3 linked regions of the Peribacillus sp. FSL E2-0218 genome follow. The protein of the gene in region 1 interacts with the protein of each later gene in a pairwise test. Links are inferred from orthologs where the notes say so. Each region holds a gene or a part of one and is shown on either strand. Other genes may lie near its edges.

What was found. The genes of interacting proteins can lie anywhere in the genome.
Region 2: the proteins of ftsZ (region 1) and ezrA interact in binary tests that used the Bacillus subtilis proteins (3 or more experiments, as listed by UniProt). The link is inferred for Peribacillus sp. FSL E2-0218 from one-to-one orthologs.
Region 3: the proteins of ftsZ (region 1) and zapA interact in binary tests that used the Bacillus subtilis proteins (3 or more experiments, as listed by UniProt). The link is inferred for Peribacillus sp. FSL E2-0218 from one-to-one orthologs.

What each region holds. Positions count from the first base shown.
Region 1 is NZ_CP150304.1:1,618,817-1,627,373, forward strand. What follows is about bases 5,412-8,386. They hold ftsZ (cell division protein FtsZ), read left to right. Parts: upstream 5,412-6,307; coding sequence 6,308-7,465; downstream 7,466-8,386. Other genes in these bases: ftsA (cell division protein FtsA), read left to right, coding at 5,412-6,263; spoIIGA (sigma-E processing peptidase SpoIIGA), read left to right, coding at 7,886-8,386. Outside these bases: spoVE (stage V sporulation protein E), read left to right, coding at 1-747; murB (UDP-N-acetylmuramate dehydrogenase), read left to right, coding at 1,097-2,005; MHI53_RS07820 (FtsQ-type POTRA domain-containing protein), read left to right, coding at 2,137-2,919; MHI53_RS07825 (DUF881 domain-containing protein), read left to right, coding at 2,906-3,598; MHI53_RS07830 (DUF881 domain-containing protein), read left to right, coding at 3,641-4,351; MHI53_RS07835 (small basic family protein), read left to right, coding at 4,351-4,716; more of ftsA, read left to right, coding at 4,962-5,411; more of spoIIGA, read left to right, coding at 8,387-8,557. UniProt on the Bacillus subtilis protein: Essential cell division protein that forms a contractile ring structure (Z ring) at the future cell division site. The regulation of the ring assembly controls the timing and the location of cell division.
Region 2 is NZ_CP150304.1:3,698,446-3,703,513, reverse strand. The notes cover bases 1,618-4,545. They hold ezrA (septation ring formation regulator EzrA), read left to right. Parts: upstream 1,618-2,198; coding sequence 2,199-3,893; downstream 3,894-4,545. Other genes in these bases: MHI53_RS17805 (cysteine desulfurase family protein), read left to right, coding at 4,104-4,545; hisJ (histidinol-phosphatase HisJ), read right to left, coding at 1,618-2,030. Also shown: MHI53_RS17825 (GAF domain-containing protein), read right to left, coding at 1-424; forespore capture DNA-binding protein RefZ, read left to right, coding at 580-1,224; more of hisJ, read right to left, coding at 1,227-1,617; more of MHI53_RS17805, read left to right, coding at 4,546-5,068. UniProt on the Bacillus subtilis protein: Negative regulator of FtsZ ring formation; modulates the frequency and position of FtsZ ring formation. Inhibits FtsZ ring formation at polar sites. Interacts either with FtsZ or with one of its binding partners to promote depolymerization.
Region 3 is NZ_CP150304.1:3,601,000-3,606,097, reverse strand. What follows is about bases 1,618-4,575. They hold zapA (cell division protein ZapA), read left to right. Parts: upstream 1,618-2,945; coding sequence 2,946-3,206; downstream 3,207-4,575. Other genes in these bases: polX (DNA polymerase/3'-5' exonuclease PolX), read left to right, coding at 3,949-4,575; MHI53_RS17335 (CvpA family protein), read left to right, coding at 3,211-3,756; rnhC (ribonuclease HIII), read right to left, coding at 1,815-2,774; pheT (phenylalanine--tRNA ligase subunit beta), read left to right, coding at 1,618-1,690. In the rest of the region: more of pheT, read left to right, coding at 1-1,617; more of polX, read left to right, coding at 4,576-5,098. UniProt on the Bacillus subtilis protein: Activator of cell division through the inhibition of FtsZ GTPase activity, therefore promoting FtsZ assembly into bundles of protofilaments necessary for the formation of the division Z ring.

The DNA of each region.
Region 1 (8,557 bases):
AAGCTGGCGATGATCGCATTTTTAGCCAAGTTTTTATCCGAACGGCAAAAGCTCATCACCTCCTTTAAAAAAGGGATGCTTCCATCCTTAGGGTTAGTGTTTTTGGCATTTGGCTTGATCATGTTACAGCCCGACCTTGGAACGGGAACGGTCATGGTGGGAACATGCATTGTCATGATTTTCATTTCCGGAGCAAAAATCAGCCACTTTGTTGGCTTGGGGCTGATCGGCGTAGCCGGCTTCATCGGTTTGATTTTGTCAGCGCCCTACAGGATAAAAAGGATCACATCTTTCTTGGATCCGTGGGAAGATCCTTTGGGAAGCGGCTTTCAAATGATTCAATCCTTTTATGCGATCGGTCCGGGTGGATTGTTCGGTCTTGGCCTCGGGCAAAGCCGGCAGAAATTTTTCTATTTACCAGAGCCGCAGACCGATTTCATTTTTGCGATCCTTTCCGAGGAGCTGGGATTCATCGGCGGCTCTCTCGTCATTCTGTTATTTGCGCTTATGCTTTGGAGAGGGATTAGGATAGCGCTTGGGGCACCTGATTTATACGGCAGCCTTGTAGCGGTGGGGATCATTGCCATGGTCGCCATCCAGGTGATGATCAATATCGGGGTCGTGACGGGCTTGATGCCAGTTACCGGCATCACCCTGCCCCTGTTAAGCTACGGTGGTTCATCGCTTACACTCATGTTGATGGCGATTGGGGTACTATTGAACATTAGCCGCTACTCAAGGTTTTAAGAGAATTTCACAAAAAAGGGAGGCCCTGTCACACGCGGGGCTTCCCTTTTTAGGTTGAAAGCCTTTGCAGGAAATGAAGGGTGAAGGAACCTTGGCTTAAATTAGAAATAAATGAAATGCCAATAAAATATTACCATGTATGAATGTTTGCGAATCCACAATAAATATTGGCAATACAGCTTTGTTTAGACTATAGTATAAGAGGGTCAGGCCGCATAGGCGCTTGCTTCTGTTCATTTTATATGCTTTTACATGCAAGATGTCATCATTCTCGGAAAAAACAGTGACCTCATGAAAGAGGAAATGAAAATCATGATTTGGAATTATGGGAACAACAAGGAGGTTTATCATGGATAAAGTGATAAAGCAATTAACTGAAATGAAAATCGGCAAGGTTCTTGAACAAGAACCGCTTGCGAATCATACAACTATGAAAATAGGAGGGCCCGCTGATTTATTCATCGTGCCATCTTCCGTTGAAAATATAGAAAAAACGATGCAGATCATCAAAGAGCATGCCATACCGTGGCGGGCTATTGGCAGGGGCTCCAACCTTCTTGTAAGTGATGGGGGAATTGAGGGTGCCGTGCTTAAATTGGGCAGAGGCCTTGATCATATCGAGATGAATGGAACGGAAATCAAAGCTGGAGCTGGTGTTTCACTTGTCAGCTTGTCTGTTCAGATCAGTAAAAAAGGCTATGCAGGATTGGAATTTGCCAGTGGGATACCAGGTTCCGTCGGCGGAGCTGTCTATATGAATGCCGGTGCACACGGTTCCGATATGAGTGAGATTCTCAAGGAAGCGCATGTTCTGTTTGAGGATGGTTCTTTAGCTTGGCTTTCGAAGGAGGAAATGGAGTTTTCTTATCGAACTTCCGTACTTCAAAAGAAAAGACCTGGTATCGTGTTGGAAGCCGTGTTCCAATTGACCGAGGGAGATAAAACCGAAATCGTTGCAAGAATGCAGGATAACAAAAATTACCGCAAGGATACGCAGCCGTATAACCTGCCATGTGCAGGCAGCATATTCCGGAATCCACTACCGCATCATGCCGGTAAATTAGTGGAAAATGCCGGTCTGAAGGGACACTCGATTGGCGGAGCGCAAATTTCCCCAATGCACGGTAACTTTATCGTCAACACGGGTAATGGGAGTGCAGCGGATGTTCAGGCCTTGATACAGCATGTGAAAGATACTGTATATGATAAATTTGAAGTTGAAATGGAAACAGAAGTCGAAATTATCGGCCGTAAATAATAGGATGCAATATATCCAAATTTTGTGTTATAATGTGTTACCTTTTAAAGTTTCATATAAACGGACTTAGAGTGTGTCGTGATTTCGTATTGTATAAAAACCATCCATTTTTTCAGGAAGAGGTGAAAGGGATGGAAAAGGGGAAAATCGTTTCCATTGAGGACCGCATCCCGAAATTAAAACAATTAAGAAAAAGCAAAGCAAACAAACGGCTGGTTCTGTTGCTTTCCCTTTTCTTCATTCTGGTTGCATGCGTACTATACTTCTTATCCCCGCTAAGCTATGTGAAAACCGTTCAGGTGGAAGGGAATCGATATACCACTTCCAAGCAAATCATTGAATTGAGCAAGGTGAAGAAAGATCGAAGCATTTGGAAGGTCGATACAGGGAAAGCGGCAGCCAATATTAAAAAAAACCAGGAAATAAAAAGTGCCAAGGTAACACCTGTATTTCCTAATTCGATTAAAATTACGGTATCCGAGCATAACAAGATGGCATACCTGTCCAATAATGGGAAGTATGCCCCCATTTTGGAGAACGGGACCGTCCTGGAGGAGTTAGCGACAGGGGAAATTCCAGTATATGCCCCGGTTTTAATTGGTTTCAAAGAGGGTAAAGCATTAAAGTTGCTCTTAGAAGAGCTGGATAAGCTTCCTGTCGAAATTCAAAATGCCATTTCGGAAATCCATTATGCTCCAACCAAAACCGACGCCTACCATATCGTCATGTTCATGAACGATGGGTTCGAAGTGAACGCGACAAGCCGGACGTTATTCGAGAAAATGATCCACTACCCATCAATCGTCAGTCAGTTGGATCCAAAGGTAAAGGGAGTCATCGATCTGGAAGTGGGTTCTTATTTTAAAGCGTATAAAAATGCGGAACAAAAGGAAGACACGAATGAGCAAAATTGATGGCAAACGGGTGGTGCTATCCCTCGTTTGCCTGGTGCTCGGATTTATGATTGCCTTCTCTTACAATCTGGCTAAGGATAATCGGGGAGTAAGTGAGGACAAGGCATGGAATCAAGAATATGAGCTTAGGCAGCAACTGATTGAACAAGAGACCAAGAACCGGGAATTTCAGAAGGAACTGCTTCAAAAGCAGGAAACCGTATCCAGGATAGAAAAAGATCTGGCCCAGGAAAAGCAGCAGTTTTTCAATTTGGCCAAAGATACGGAGAAATACCGGATGTTTCTCGGGAAAGTGAAGGTGACAGGTTCAGGCCTTCAGGTAACCCTTGACGATGGTGCGAATGTGGATCCGGCAGCCAATGTCAATAACTACTTGGTTCATGAACAGCATGTCTTCAAGGTTGTAAATGAATTATACATATCAGGTGCAGAGGCTGTTGCGATCAACGGTCAGAGATTGAACCATGATTCCTATATAATCTGTAATGGACCAGTCATCACAGTCGATGGACACCAGCATCCGGCTCCATTCATCATTACTGCAATCGGGGATCCGGATGTCCTGGGGGCTTCCCTCGACCTTCCTGGAGGCATAAAGGAACAGCTGGTTGACGAAAATATCATCTTTACTATGGAAAAGAAAAAGAATATCATGTTTGACCCCATTATTGGAGGGTGATCAGTTTCCTGGATTCGATGAAAGATTGGTGAGAGACTGGAAATGAAAAAAAAGCTTTCTTTTAGTTTGCTTACTTTGATTGCGGGCTTCATGCTCGCCATCCAATTCAATTTGGTGAATCAACCTGTCGTTTCCGATACAAGGGATATGTGGGAGCTGAAAAATGATTTATTGAAAGAACAGCAAGCACAAGTGGAATTGATAGATGGCATCAGTAAGCTCGAAGGGAAAGTAGCATCCTATGAAACCGAGAGAAATGAAAGCAAGGAAGAATTGCTGCGAAAGACCCTGACTGAATTAAAGACTGAAGCTGGTTTGACCGAAATAAAGGGTAAAGGTGTAATCGTGTCCATTCAACCGATTAAGGAAGGGATTTTACTTGGCAAGCGGATCGAGTATATTTCCCCGGTATTGTTAATCAGGCTCCTTAATGAAATGCATAGGTATGGGGCGGACGACATTTCCATAGCTGGTCAAAGGTACATAACGACATCGGTCATTCGTGATATAAATGGACAGCCGAAAATGGACGGATATCCGTTAACCGATTACCCGGTCGAACTGCTGGTAATGACGGATGATCCAAAGAAATTAAAGCAGCGTATTGAAGGCTCGGAACTAATGGATGATTTTTTCATCGATAACTTCGAATTGCAAATAAAGGTGCCTTCTCGTGAATTGACATTGCCTGCCTACCAAAATGATGTAAAAGTGGAACACATGATGCCCATCATGGATGGGGGGGATTCGTAATGTGGCTTCCAGTTTTTGGTCTCCTGATTGGGGTCACCCTCGGCTTTTTGGTCGATTTGGATATTCCCCATGAATATTCAAATTACCTTTCCATTGCCGTGCTCGCGGCTTTTGATACCTTATTTGGAGGCATCAGGGCCCATTTGCAAGGTCTTTATGATGAAGTCGTATTCGTAACCGGATTCTTCTTTAATATAATTCTTGCCGCAGGTTTGGCTTTTCTAGGTGTACATCTTGGTGTAGACTTATATTTAGCCGCTATCTTCGTATTCGGCGTAAGACTGTTTCAGAATATCGCCATGATCAGAAGAATACTGATTGAAAAATGGTCCGATTCCCGTAAAAAGCAGAAAAAAAATCTATAATTTTAAAGGGAATCACATCTTAAATGACGAATAGTTTATGCAGTATCCAGTTTAGCAGATTTCTCCATTATGACGAGAAGCGAACAATGTGCAGCTTAAAGTGAGAAATCTACGAAATGTACCGCTTATTATGACATTCACGAGTTGGTGAAATCAGTTCAGTTATTCTATAATGAATAGGTCTTTCGATATAAAAATGTTATTCTACTAAAACATGTATAAAACTGAAGGAGGTGCCATGGAGAATGAACAGCAATGAAATATACGTAAGTCTTGACATCGGTACATCCAGTGTAAAAGTTATCATTGGGGAAATGGTCAATGACACATTAAATATAATCGGTGTAGGAAATGTTAAATCAGAAGGGCTCAAAAAGGGCTCGATCGTCGGTATTGATGAAACCGTCCAATCCATCCAAAAGGCTGTCGAGCAAGCAGAACGTATGATAGGGATGGAGATAAAAAACGTAATCGTCGGCATAAGTGCAAATCACGTGACGCTGCAGCCTTGTCATGGGGTAGTAGCGGTATCCAGTGATAATAAAGAAATTACGGAGCATGACGTTTTCCGTGTTAGGGAAGCAGCGGAGTTAATTACGATCCCATCCGACAGGGAGATTATCGACGTGGTGCCCATCCATTACAAAGTTGATGAACTTGATGAGATCAGCGATCCAAGAGGCATGATCGGCGTTCGCTTGGAAATGAGAGGGATCTTAATCACAGGTCTTCGGACAATCTTACATAATACGCTGCGGTGTGTGGAAAGGGCTGGGTTAGAAATAACCGATATCGCCCTGCAGCCATTGGCGGCAGGTTCCCTTGTTTTATCCAAGGATGAAAGAGAACTTGGGGTGGCGCTTGTCGATATTGGCGGGGGTTCCACTACGCTGGCAATATTCGAACAAGGCTATTTACAATATACGTCTGTGATACCTATAGGCGGGGAAACACTTACGAAGGATCTTTCCATCGTTCTTAGGACAACGATGGAGGAGGCTGAGAAAATAAAAGTAAAGCATGGCCATGCCTTTTATGATGACGCGTCCGAAGATGAAGTATTCCAAATACCGATCATCGGCAGCGACCAGCAGCAGCCCTGCAATCAATTAATGCTTTCGGATATCATTGAAGCGAGATTGACCGAAATTTTCGAGTTGATTCAAGATGATTTGAGGAGACTTGGCTTTCAGGATATTCCAGGCGGTTTCGTATTGACCGGTGGCGTTGTCAAAATGCCGGGAGTCCTGGAGCTCGCTCAATATGTGTTCCAAAACCGTGTAAGGACGGCCGAACCGAATTACATCGGTGTCAGGGAACCCCAATATACGACTGCAGTCGGCTTGATTAAACATGCATGCAAGAAAGAGAGAATGCAAAAAAACACCGCTAATAAAACGCCTGTAGCAGCCGGTCAAACGCAAGAAGAGAATGACCAGCGCAGCCAAAAGGTTTCTCAGAAAAACAAAGAGAACGTAGCGGCTAAAAAACAAGGTGAAAAAGGTGAATCTAAATTCAAAAAAATCCTAGGTTACTTTTTTGAATAACAATCATTAAGAATCGGGAATTTCGTCAAAATAGGAGGATTGTCATGTTGGAGTTTGATTCTAATTTAGAACAATTAGCAACGATAAAAGTAATAGGTGTTGGCGGCGGCGGAAACAATGCGGTAAACAGAATGATCGAGCATGGCGTGCAAGGTGTTGAATTCATTTCTGTCAATACTGACGCCCAGGCTCTTAATCTATCAAAAGCTGAAATCAAAATGCAAATCGGCGGAAAGCTTACACGCGGATTGGGTGCTGGAGCCAATCCTGAAGTGGGGAAAAAGGCTGCTGAAGAAAGCAAAGAACAGATCGAAGAAGCGCTTAAGGGTGCCGATATGGTTTTCGTAACCGCTGGAATGGGTGGCGGAACCGGAACGGGAGCTGCTCCTGTCATCGCGGGCATTGCTAAAGATTTAGGCGCGCTTACCGTTGGTGTAGTCACACGTCCATTTACCTTTGAAGGCAGAAAACGGGCAACACAAGCACAAGGCGGCATTTCATCCATGAAGGAATCGGTCGATACACTGATCGTCATACCAAACGACCGTCTCCTTGAAATCGTCGATAAAAGCACTCCGATGCTTGAAGCTTTCCGTGAGGCCGACAATGTACTTCGTCAAGGTGTACAAGGGATTTCAGATTTAATTGCGGTTCCCGGTCTTATTAACCTGGACTTTGCCGATGTTAAGACCATCATGTCCAACAAAGGTTCGGCGCTTATGGGCATCGGGATTTCCTCAGGGGAAAACCGTGCGGCAGAAGCGGCGAAGAAAGCCATTTCCAGCCCGCTACTCGAAACATCGATTGATGGTGCCCAAGGCGTACTGATGAACATCACCGGCGGAACGAACTTAAGCCTCTTCGAAGTTCAGGAAGCAGCCGATATCGTCGCTACTGCATCCGATCAGGACGTAAACATGATTTTTGGTTCAGTCATCAACGAGAACCTTAAAGATGAAATCGTCGTGACGGTAATTGCAACAGGGTTTAACGAAGTGGAAGCTTCCATACGCCCTTCTGGACGTCCAACACTTGGACAGCAGCAGCAATCAAGGCCGCAGACACAGCAAGCGCCACAGACTAATGTGAAGCGTGAAGTGAAGCGGGAAGAAGTCAATGAGCAGCCTTCGCGCAATGCGAACCAAGGCGAAGAGGCTCTGGATATTCCAACTTTTCTCCGTAACCGCAATAGACGCCGTTAATATCACCGGCTAAAAAACCGTTCCCGCTGGGAACGGTTTTTTTTATGGCCCCGTTTTCAACTTCTTGCGGCTATCGCAAATATCTTCCAGGTTGAAACCTGGATAGGTTCTTGGATGATGTTTTAAATGATTTCTGCAAGGGAGCCGTTTCCGGGCTGGGACCTTCATTAATATAAAGGAAAAAGGGAGGGATCTCTGAAAATCTTAAACTTTTAAAACATAAATCGACAGAAGTAAAAGGGGGCAGGATAGTCTCTCGGAAAGTATTGGAAAATTTCAAGAGCTGTTTTTCTACAAAAAGGGTAAAAATGACTGAAAAACTCTTAAGTTTTCGGTACAAAAAGTGACACACTTTCCAAGGCCAGGTACGCTATACTTTTTGCTAGTGGAAGGTTAGTTCCTAAAGGGAGGGGAGGGTGTTTGACCTTATATTTAGATGTGATCTGGTTGTTGAATTGGTTATTTGACTGCCTCCTTTTATATGGGACCGCAATCATTCTCAAACGAAGGGTCGCTCTTTGGCGGGTATGCATCGGCGGGTTGATCGGTTCCTTCATTATCGTATTGGCATTCACTCCTTTTTATGCAATGGCGGACCGAGTGTACATGAAGATTTTTGTATCCCTGGTCATGGTGCTGGCCACCTTTGGATTTAATAGGTTAAAGCTTTTCATGAAATCGGTGGCCACTTTATACTTTGTGACGTTTTTATCTGGGGGAATCCTCCTGGGCCTTCATTATTTATTCGAATTTCAAATCGTAGCCAAAGACCCCGGTCAATATGCAGGAATCAATCGTTTTGGCGATCCTGTCAGCTGGATATTCGTAATGATCGGATTCCCGCTTGCTTGGCAATTTTCCAAGCGTACACTTGAAGGGATGGAAATGACAAAGCTTACACATGAACAAATGGTTATGATTTCGGTTAAGATATCTGACTTCGAAGGGACATTCCACGGACTGGTGGATACAGGGAATCAATTATATGATCCGATTTCACGCTCCCCTGTGATGATCATTTCTCTATCGGGAGGGGAATCGGGCATTCCTGACGATATGCTAGAGCTCTTTAAAAACCCTGATAATCTGATC
Region 2 (5,068 bases), 2.1 Mb from region 1 along the record:
CGTCAAATCTGTTCGTGATCGGGCTGTCGATATCGAGCACACCGATCAAATTGCCTTCCTGCATGAGAGGTATGACAATTTCAGATCGCGATGCTGCATCACAGGCAATATGTCCAGGGAATTGATGGACGTCCTCGATGCGCAAGGTTTTTGCAGTGGCCGCGGATGTCCCGCATACGCCCCTGCCCATTGGGATGCGGACACATGCCGGAAGCCCTTGGAATGGTCCTAAGATCAATTGGTCTTCTTCGTATAGATAGAAGCCGACCCAATTGACTTCATCTAGAAACTGATTCAGTAAAGCCGCCGCATTGCTTAAATTGGCAATCCGGTTCGTTTCATCTTCAACTAAGGCGGAAAGTTGTTTTTGGACCAGTTCATAGTTTTTTTCTTTTTTTCCTTGATACATTTCGACATTAAACAAAAGCGTTCACCTGTCTTCCGCATATTTTTACAGCACATTCTAGCCATGTTGCTTGATTGTTGGGAAATTGTCGAGAACTAACTAAAGGATTCAGCCTCATTCGTGCAGAAATTAGTCCACAAGACTTGTCTCAAAGAAAGCGAGGGATTGCCTGAATGAATCGCCAAACGCCAACGAAACAAGCCATTGTCGAAGCTGCCCTGCATTTATTTCATTTGAAAGGTTACCATGCGACTTCAATCCGGGATATTGCCAATAAAGCGAAAGTGAACGCTGCAAATATTGCCTACTATTTCAAAAATAAGCAGGGGCTGCTGGAATTCTGTTTCACTTCCTATTTAGAAGACTATATCCTGGTCCTTGAGACGAACATGACCCTTCTCGACCTTAAAGGACCGCAGCAGTGCTTGCTGAATCTCGTGAAGGGCATACTCGCCTTCCAGAGGGAAAACTTCCTGGCTGCACGGTTCATCTATGGGGAATCCTCACTCGATTCCAATTTAAACCGGGAAATTCATTCGACTTATTTTACAAAAGAAAAGTCTTATTTTCAATATATTTTGGAACAGGGAATCAAGAACCGGAGCTTCCACTCGGTCTCGATCCCGATGTATTTGCTGCAGCTGAAGGGCCTGCTTACGGCCCCTGTCCTGCATACCCATTATGCGATGGATGTGCTTCATGTGTTTCCGCAGGAAGCCTATTACACGAATATTTATGCGAATGAAGTGGGACGGTTCCTTCAGGATACCCTTTTCATTGCAAAGGACCTCGAGCCACAGTTGGCGGGGCGGGCCTGAAGTTACCCATTGAACTCGGGAATCAATGCCTGGTAGCCCTGCCCCAAATCTTGGGCCTGATGGGCATCGGAACCATAAACGAGCGGAATGCCGAGAGCCATGGCGCGTCTGGCAAACCGTTCCGGCGGATACGGTTCGCCGCATAGCGGTTTAACAAGCCCGGCGCCATTATAATCCAATTGGTAGTTTTCTTTCTTGATCAAATCCAGCACCCTGTATACATGCTCGTCAAAATTCAATGCGGATGGATAGCGCTGCTGGAATTTATGGACCAGGGTGATATGTCCGATCCGTTTCGGCTTATATATGCCTAAATCAGCTTCGATCGATTTTTCTAATGTATCATAGTATTTGGCATATAGCGCTTCGACGGATCCTAGTGTTTTAGCGATCTGACCAAACTCATCTGCACTGAAATCGATGCAGTGCCAATTCTCGTGATTCTTGATGAAGTGGACGGAAAGTATGCTATCGTCCAGGAACTCCCCGGTTTCATCGAGGAATTCCTTTGTTGCTTTCTCATGGCCTTCGATAAAGTCGACTTCCAGTCCGATTTTGATCAAGATTTTGTCTTTATGGCGTTCCTTCAACACGCGGAGCTCCTGAAGGTAATCGAGGAGCAGGGCGGCGTCCATGCCACTGTCTTTTTCAGGTGTCGGGTCATGGAAATCCCTAGGTAAGGGTGCGTGCTCCGTAAATGTGATTTCCTTTAATCCCAGCTCGATTCCCCGCGTAATATATTCATTGAAAGTATCCGTAGAGCCGTGAGGGCAAAACGGAGTATGCACGTGACTATCAGCTTTCAAGGCCATTCCCTCCCAAAAAACAGGTATTTGTAGCAATTTTCTACAAAAAAATCATTTTTCTCATCAAAAATTATTGCTAACATGGTATCATAAAAGCATTAAATTTAACATTTTAAAAATTGATATATAATAGAGCAAGACTGTAAGGACTAGAACAGGGGGCCTAGCATGGAGTACATACTTGGGGTAATTGTATTAATTTTGATTTTCATCATTTGGGGTTATTTTTTCAAAAAGAGATATTTTAAAGAAATCGATCGACTGGAAACCTGGAAAATAAGCATCATGCACCGCCCCGTGCTGGAAGAGCTTTCTAAAGTCAAACAATTGAACATGACTGGTGAAACGGAGGAGATGTTCGAAAACTGGCGTATCGAATGGGACGCGATCATTACGGACCATATGCCGAAAGTCGAAGAGCTTTTATTCGATGCAGAGGAGTTTGTCGATAAGTACCGGTTCAGCCGTTCGAAAGAGGTACAGCACAAAATTACCGTCATGCTGAATGAAATTGAAGAAATGATCAAAAAGATCTTATATGAATTGAATGAACTCGTAGGCAGTGAAGAGAAGAATCGCTTGGAAATCGAGGATATTAAAGAATCCTACCGCCAACTGAAGAAATCATTGCTAGCACATAGACACAATTATGGGAAAGCGGCGGATAAGCTGGAAGGCTCCCTTGATGAAGTATTGCAGGTCCTGCAAAAGTATGAAGAAGAAACGGAAAACGGGAACTACTTGAATGCGAGGGAACTTGTTCTTTCGATAAAGGATAAACTTTCGATCCTGGCCGTCAAAATGGAGATGCTTCCAAAGTTATTGGTTGACAGCCAATCCGAGCTGCACGCCCAAATCAATGAATTAAAGGATGGGTATGAGGAGATGTCGGGACAGGGTTACCTGTTGAGCCATATCCATTTTCAGCAGGAAATATCAAGGCTTGAGGAGGAACTGGCGCTTTATAAAACGCAATTGGAAAATGCCGAAACGGAAACGGTCGAAAAAGGCATCAAAGATATGCATGAAAGCATCGATGTACTGTATGACCTTCTGGAAAAAGAGGTGCTCTCCAAACAGTATATCCTGAAAAATGATGAAGTCCTCAGGAAAACGATAAGTGACCTTGAATATGAAAATGATAAACTTAAAGTCGAAACGATACATGTCCAGCACACCTATCATCTGACTGAAAATGAGCTCGATGCACAGCGGAAAATGGAAAAGCAGATTGCCCAAATTTCGAAACGCCATCAATTGCTTGTTTTGAAGATGGAGGATAATGTGATGGCAAGCTCTTTAATCAGTGAAGAGATGCAGGGGCTTTTAGCACAGCTGAAAGAACTACAGGAGAACCAGAAAGACTTTACCGTTAAATTACAGGCGTTGCGGAAAGATGAAATGGACGCGAGGGATTCATTGGCTGAACTGAAGCGCAAACTGGTCGATACGGGCCGTTTAATTTCCAAAAGCAATATCCCTGGGCTGCCTGAAGAATATAAAGCGGTGCTCCAGGATGCCAAGGAAAGCATCGAGGACGTTCAAAATAAACTGGAAGAAAAGCCTCTTGATATGGCCGCTGTGTATATTTATTTAGAAAAAGCGGTTCAACAGGTGCATAAGGTCTACGAAAAGGCACATGAATTGATCGAGCATATGTATTTGGCCGAAAAGGTAATTCAATTCGGAAACCGTTATCGTAGCAGTCATGATACGGTTGCCGACAGCCTTAGGGAAGCAGAGGCGAAATTCCGCAGCTATGAATATCAAGCTGCATTGGAAACGGCAGCCACGGCGATTGAAAAGGTCGACCCCGGCAGCTTACGGAAAATTGGGGCGAATATCGAAGAAGTCCTATCTTAAAACCCGCCATGGCGGGTTTTTTTATTTGGGACACGATTGGCTATGGCTATGGCAGATTATCCACTTATTGCGTGTTCTTTCAAACCAGGACCATTGATTTACATTCTCTTTCAAATTCAATTATGTTAATATTAGTAGTTGCAACAGCAACGAATAAAATTATATGTAAAAGAATGACCATCATAGATACAAAACATGGAAGGTGAACCCATGATTTATTTTGACAATAGTGCAACAACCAAACCATATCCGGAAGTGATCGAATCATTCATGAAGATATCTTCTGATTATTTCGGCAATCCATCCTCGCTGCACGGGCTTGGGGTCCAAGCCGAAAAACTTCTGGCGGCAGCACGAAAGCAGGTTGCTGATTTATTGAAGGTAAAAGGCTCGGAAATATATTTCACTTCCGGGGGGACCGAAGGGAATAATCTCGCCATTAAAGGTGCAGCCCAATCTCAGATGAAACGGGGCAAACACATCATCACGACGGCGATTGAGCATCCATCTGTCGAAGATGCGTGTCAATCATTGACGAAATTGGGCTTTGAAATCACGATTCTACCTGTTAACGAATACGGGCAGATTGAAATGACTGACCTTAAAGGTGCATTGAGGGACGATACCATATTGGTTTCCGTCATGCATGTCAATAATGAGGTGGGCTCGATACAGCCGATTGCTGAAATAGGGAATTGGCTTAGGCAGTACCCTCAGGTGCTTTTTCATGTCGATAATGTACAGGGAGCAGGCAAGGTTCCTTTATCATTACGCGAAGCCCATGTTGATTTATGCACCTTTTCCGGTCACAAAATCCACGGCTTGAAGGGGACCGGCTTCCTTTACGTTCGTGACGGCGTTCGGATAGACCCGCTGTTTCACGGGGGCAACCAAGAAACGCAAATCAGGAGCGGCACCGAAAATGTCGCGGGGATTGTCGCCCTTTCCAAAGCTTTTCGTATTAGTATGAACAATCAATTGCTGTATCATGATAAGCTTGAAAAAATTAAAAACTACTTATACAAAGGGTTATCGGACATGGAAGGGGTGCTGGTCAACAGCCCTTCGGAGGGCGCGCCCCATATATTGAATTTTTCCGTACCGCTGCTTAAATCAGAGGTATTGCTGCACGCTCTCGAATCGGATGGAATCTTTGTTTCGACGACGAGTGCCTG
Region 3 (5,098 bases), 2.0 Mb from region 1 along the record:
GCAAACACGACTAATGTCGGCAGGTATCCGGCCGCATAATAATGTCGTCGATATCACGAATTACATCTTACTTGAATACGGCCAGCCGCTGCATGCCTTTGATTATGACCGTTTCGGTTCAAAAGAAATCGTCATCCGCAGGGCGAAGGATGCTGAAAAAATCGTAACGCTTGATGAAGCAGAACGCACATTGACACCGAATCATTTAGTGATCACAAACGGCAGCGAGCCTGTTGCGATAGCTGGTGTGATGGGCGGAGCCGATTCTGAGGTGAAAAACGATACGACGAACATCATCCTTGAAAGTGCCTATTTCGCAGGTACGGTCGTTCGTAAAGCTTCAAAAGATCACGGCTTGCGCAGTGAAGCGAGTGCACGTTTTGAAAAAGGCGTCGATCCGGCCCGTGTACGTGAAGCTGGGGAACGTGCGGCACAATTGATTGCCCAATATGCTGGCGGAACAGTCCTGCAAGGAACGGCAGAAGTGGACGAATTGACAATGGAACCTGCAGTCATCAGCATCACCCTTGAAAAAATCAACAAGCTTCTTGGAACAGACATGACCGTAACCGAAGTGGAATCCATCTTCAACCGCCTGCAATTCGGCGTGGAACTTGACAATGAAACGTTCACGATCACTGTACCGACACGCCGTGGGGACATTACGATTGAAGCTGACTTGGTCGAAGAAGCGGCACGTTTATATGGATATGATAACATTCCGACTACACTGCCGATCGGCTGTGCTACCCCTGGCCATTTGACGGACTATCAAATGAAACGGCGGAAGGCACGCCGTACACTTGAAGGAGCAGGCCTTTATCAAGCGGTGACCTATTCACTGACAAGCGAGGAAAAAGCAGCGCAATTCGCATTGGAAGCAAGAGAATCGATTCGATTAGCCATGCCGATAAGCGAAGAAAGAAGCCAGCTGCGTTTAAGCATCGTGCCTCAATTGCTTGAAGTCGTAAAATATAACAATGCCCGCCAACTGGATTCTTTAGCTCTATATGAAATCGGATCAGTATTCTTTAAACGGGATGACCACGAGCTACCAGATGAAAAAGAACATATCGCCGGAGCCATCACAGGCCTATGGGAAGCACATCCATGGCAAGGCGAAAAGAAACCGGTCGACTTCTTTGTAGCCAAAGGCGTGATCGAAGCATTATTCGATACACTTGGGTTAACGGATCAAATCAGTTACCGCCAAGCACAAATCAATGACATGCATCCAGGGCGGACAGCGGAAGTCCTGTTGAATGGTGATGTGATCGGCTTTATCGGCCAAGTGCACCCAACTGTCCAAAAAGACTTGGATATAAAAGAAACATATATTTTCGAACTTTCCTTAAAGGCATTGGCAGAAGCCGAAGTGGCGCCAATTGCCTACGAAACCATTCCGCGCTACCCATCGACAACACGCGATATTGCGCTCGTTGTCGATCAAGCGACAAAAGCCGGAGACATTCAAAACATTATTGAAGAAGCCGGAGGCAAGCTACTCAAGGAAGTAACCATCTTCGACTTATACGAGGGTGAAAGAATGGAGCAAGGCAAGAAATCCATTGCCTACTCACTGAAATACTTCGATCCGGAACGTACACTAACCGACGAAGACATTACAAAAGCGCATGAAAAAGTACTAGAAGCCGTAAAAGAAAAAGCCGGCGCAGAACTAAGAGGATAAAACAAAAAGACAGCTCCCTGAAACGCGGGAAGCTGTCTTTTTATGAACTCCCGAGTAAAGCACCCAAACTGGCGGGTAAACTGCAAAAAAAGCGGCTGTTCCCGGAAGAACGGCCGCTTCGCCTTTATTTATGGTATTTTTGTTGGTATAACCGCTTTGCTTTTTCGGTATTGGCGAAGTGGGTTTTCGTGAATTCGTGCAAGGAGTCCATTCCTTTTTCATGGATCAATCGTGCGGCGGCTTCGTCCACGGCAAATCCGGCTCCTTTCGGGATTTTGAATCCGGCTTTTTCACTTAGCAAATCAAAGCGTTTGACGAAGGCGTATCGTGCCAGGATGGATGCGGCGGCTACGCCAAGGTGGATGCCTTCCGCTTTTGTGCATAAATAAGTGGCGTTTGCCTGAAACCGTTCTTGGCCCTTCAAATAATTAAAAAATACATCAGGTTGGGCGAATTGGTCGATAAGGACAGCTTCCGCTTGCTCCGGCTGAATTTTTTGCATCAGAAGCTTGATCGCTTGGTTATGGAGGAGGGCCTTCATTTTTCCTTGTGACATCCCTTGAGCCTGCAGCGTATTATATTTGGGGTTATCGCAAGTAAGCAGGCTGAATGGCACGACATTCTTGATCTGTTTGGCAATTTCGATGATCTGAGGATCTTTAAGATTTTTCGAATCCTGAACACCAAGCTCCCTCAATAGGGGAAGCTGCTCCTTTTTCGCATAAACGGCTACGACCGTAATCGGGCCGAAATAGTCTCCTGTCCCAACTTCATCGGAACCTATCACGGACATCGTTCCGATATGGGCAGGCGGTGAATACCGGTGGACATTGACCGAAGAGGTGGATGCCGTTTTTTTCTTTGGCGCGGCGGCTGTAGCGGCCTGCTGCCATTTACCGGCTTCCAGTTCGGCATTCTTACCTTGGAAAAGGACCTTTCCGGATTTATAGGCGGTCACCGTGCATAGCGGCGGCTTGGCGGAAAAGATGCTCCCTGGCGGCTGTTTGGTGGCTAAGGATGAAGAATAATGAACTTGCATCGCTTTTATTTGGGCGGGATTGATGAGTAAAACAACATGGGACATAATCGGTAAACTCCTAACTTCATATTATTATTTAGGCAAGCTGCTTCTTAGTTCGTTTTCATTTGACAAATTATTGCAGTTTTTATACAAGAAATGACGTGGTACTCTCTTTCATGACGAAAAACTTCATGATATGATAGAATTAGGATTGTTTAGATTGGGGGCATCATTTTGTCAGACGATAAACGAAATAAAACAACAGTTGATATATACGGACAACCATATACAATCGTCGGAACAGAAAGCGCAAGCCATATGCGCCTGGTCGCTTCGATGGTTGACGAAAAAATGAGAGAAATCAGTATGAAAAACCCATACTTGGATACAAGCAAGCTAGCGGTACTAACGGCCGTAAATACCATCCACGAATATATTAAGTTAAAAGATGAACTAGACCAGCTTCAACTGGAATTAAAGAGAGAGAAGGACTGAGTACATGCTTGATTTAGCAATTCTGGCCATTCTTTTAATCGGTTTATTAATCGGTTTAAAGCGTGGCTTCATTTTACAGACTGTTCATATGACAGGGTTCATAGTGGCCTTTATCGTCGCATATGTGTTTTATGGAGATCTTGCTCCCAATCTGAAATTGTGGATCCCGTTTCCGACGATGAGTGATTCCTCGGCGCTTACTATGTTTTTTGAAACAGTCGGGCTCGAAACGGCGTATTACAATGCGATTGCCTTTGCCATCATTTTCTTTGCGGCCAAGATCCTTTGGCAAATGCTTGGCTCGATGCTCAATTTCATTACCCACCTACCGATATTGAAACAGCTGAATCGCTGGGGTGGCGGGATATTGGGCTTTATCGAAATCTATCTTATCATGTTTATTATATTATATATAGCTGCCATGCTGCCAATGGATTCGATCCAGAAGCCATTAGCGGGATCTTTTCTGGCAGAATCGATCGTGAAACATACACCGTTCCTTTCCGAACAAGTGAAAGAACTTTGGTTCCAAAAACCAGATCAATCATAATGACAGTTACCGAGGGCCTGCCTCCCTTTCTCAAAGTCCTGGATTTTGAATGGGGGAGGCCCCTTTTCTGTAATAGCGTGATCTTGCCTTGAATCATGGCAAGGAGCGGCCTGCTTGTACTTTACCTTCAAGAAAGGTATCTTTAAGAAAGAAAACAACGGATACCCTATTAATTTTTCGGCGGTGAAATAAATGACGATCAACAAAAAAGATATCATTAAACTATTGGAAAAAATTGCAATATACATGGAATTGAAAGGTGAGAATCCCTTCAAGGTTTCGGCTTTCCGCAAGGCGGCAGGAGCGTTGGAAACGGATGACCGGAGTCTTGCGGCCATCGAGGACTTCACGGCTTTAAATGGAATCGGGAAAGGTACGGCATCGGTCATCGAGGAGTATATCAATGAGGGGAAATCGACCGTGCTTGAAGAGCTTCAGGAGCAGGTGCCAAAAGGATTGATACCTCTGCTTCAACTTCAAGGGTTGGGCGGGAAGAAAATTGCCAAACTTCATAAAGAGCTGCATGTCAATGATGTGAATGATCTAAAAACCGCCTGTGAAGAAGGCAGGGTTGCGGCCCTGGCCGGCTTCGGAAAAAAAACGGAGGAAAAGATCCTGACAGCGATTGCCGAAGCAGGTTCGAGGCCTGATCGGCTTCCGCTTGCCTTCATGAGGCCAATTGCAGCTGATATTGAAACGGCTCTAGGCAACATGGAGCCTATCATTCGGTCATCGAGGGCTGGCAGCATCCGCCGCATGAGGGAAACGATCAAGGACCTCGATTTCATCATATCGACAGATCATCCCGAAGAAGTGAAGAATCAGCTTCTTGCTATATCAGGGATCAAGCATGTGATAGCGGCAGGTGATACAAAAGTATCGGTCGTGCTTGATTATGAATATGATATTTCTGTCGATTTCAGGATCGTGAAGGATAAGGAATTCATCACGACGCTGCATCATTTTACAGGTTCGAAGGATCATAATGTGAGGATGCGCCAGCTTGCTAAAGAACGAGGCGAAAAAATCAGCGAATATGGTGTGGAAGTGGCGGAAACTGGAGAGATCTTGACGTTCGAAACAGAAGAACAATTTTATCATCACTTTGATTTGCCATACATCCCACCGGAATTGCGTGAAGACGGAACCGAAGTGGAGCAATATGATGCAAGTGAACCGCTCATTTCCTTAGAGGCCATACAAGGTGATCTCCATATGCATACCACTTGGAGTGATGGGGCTTATACGATAGAAGAAATGATTGAAGCGTGCCGTGCAAAAGGCTATCGATATATGGCCATAACCGATCATTCGCAATATTTGAAAGTGGCGAACGGACTGA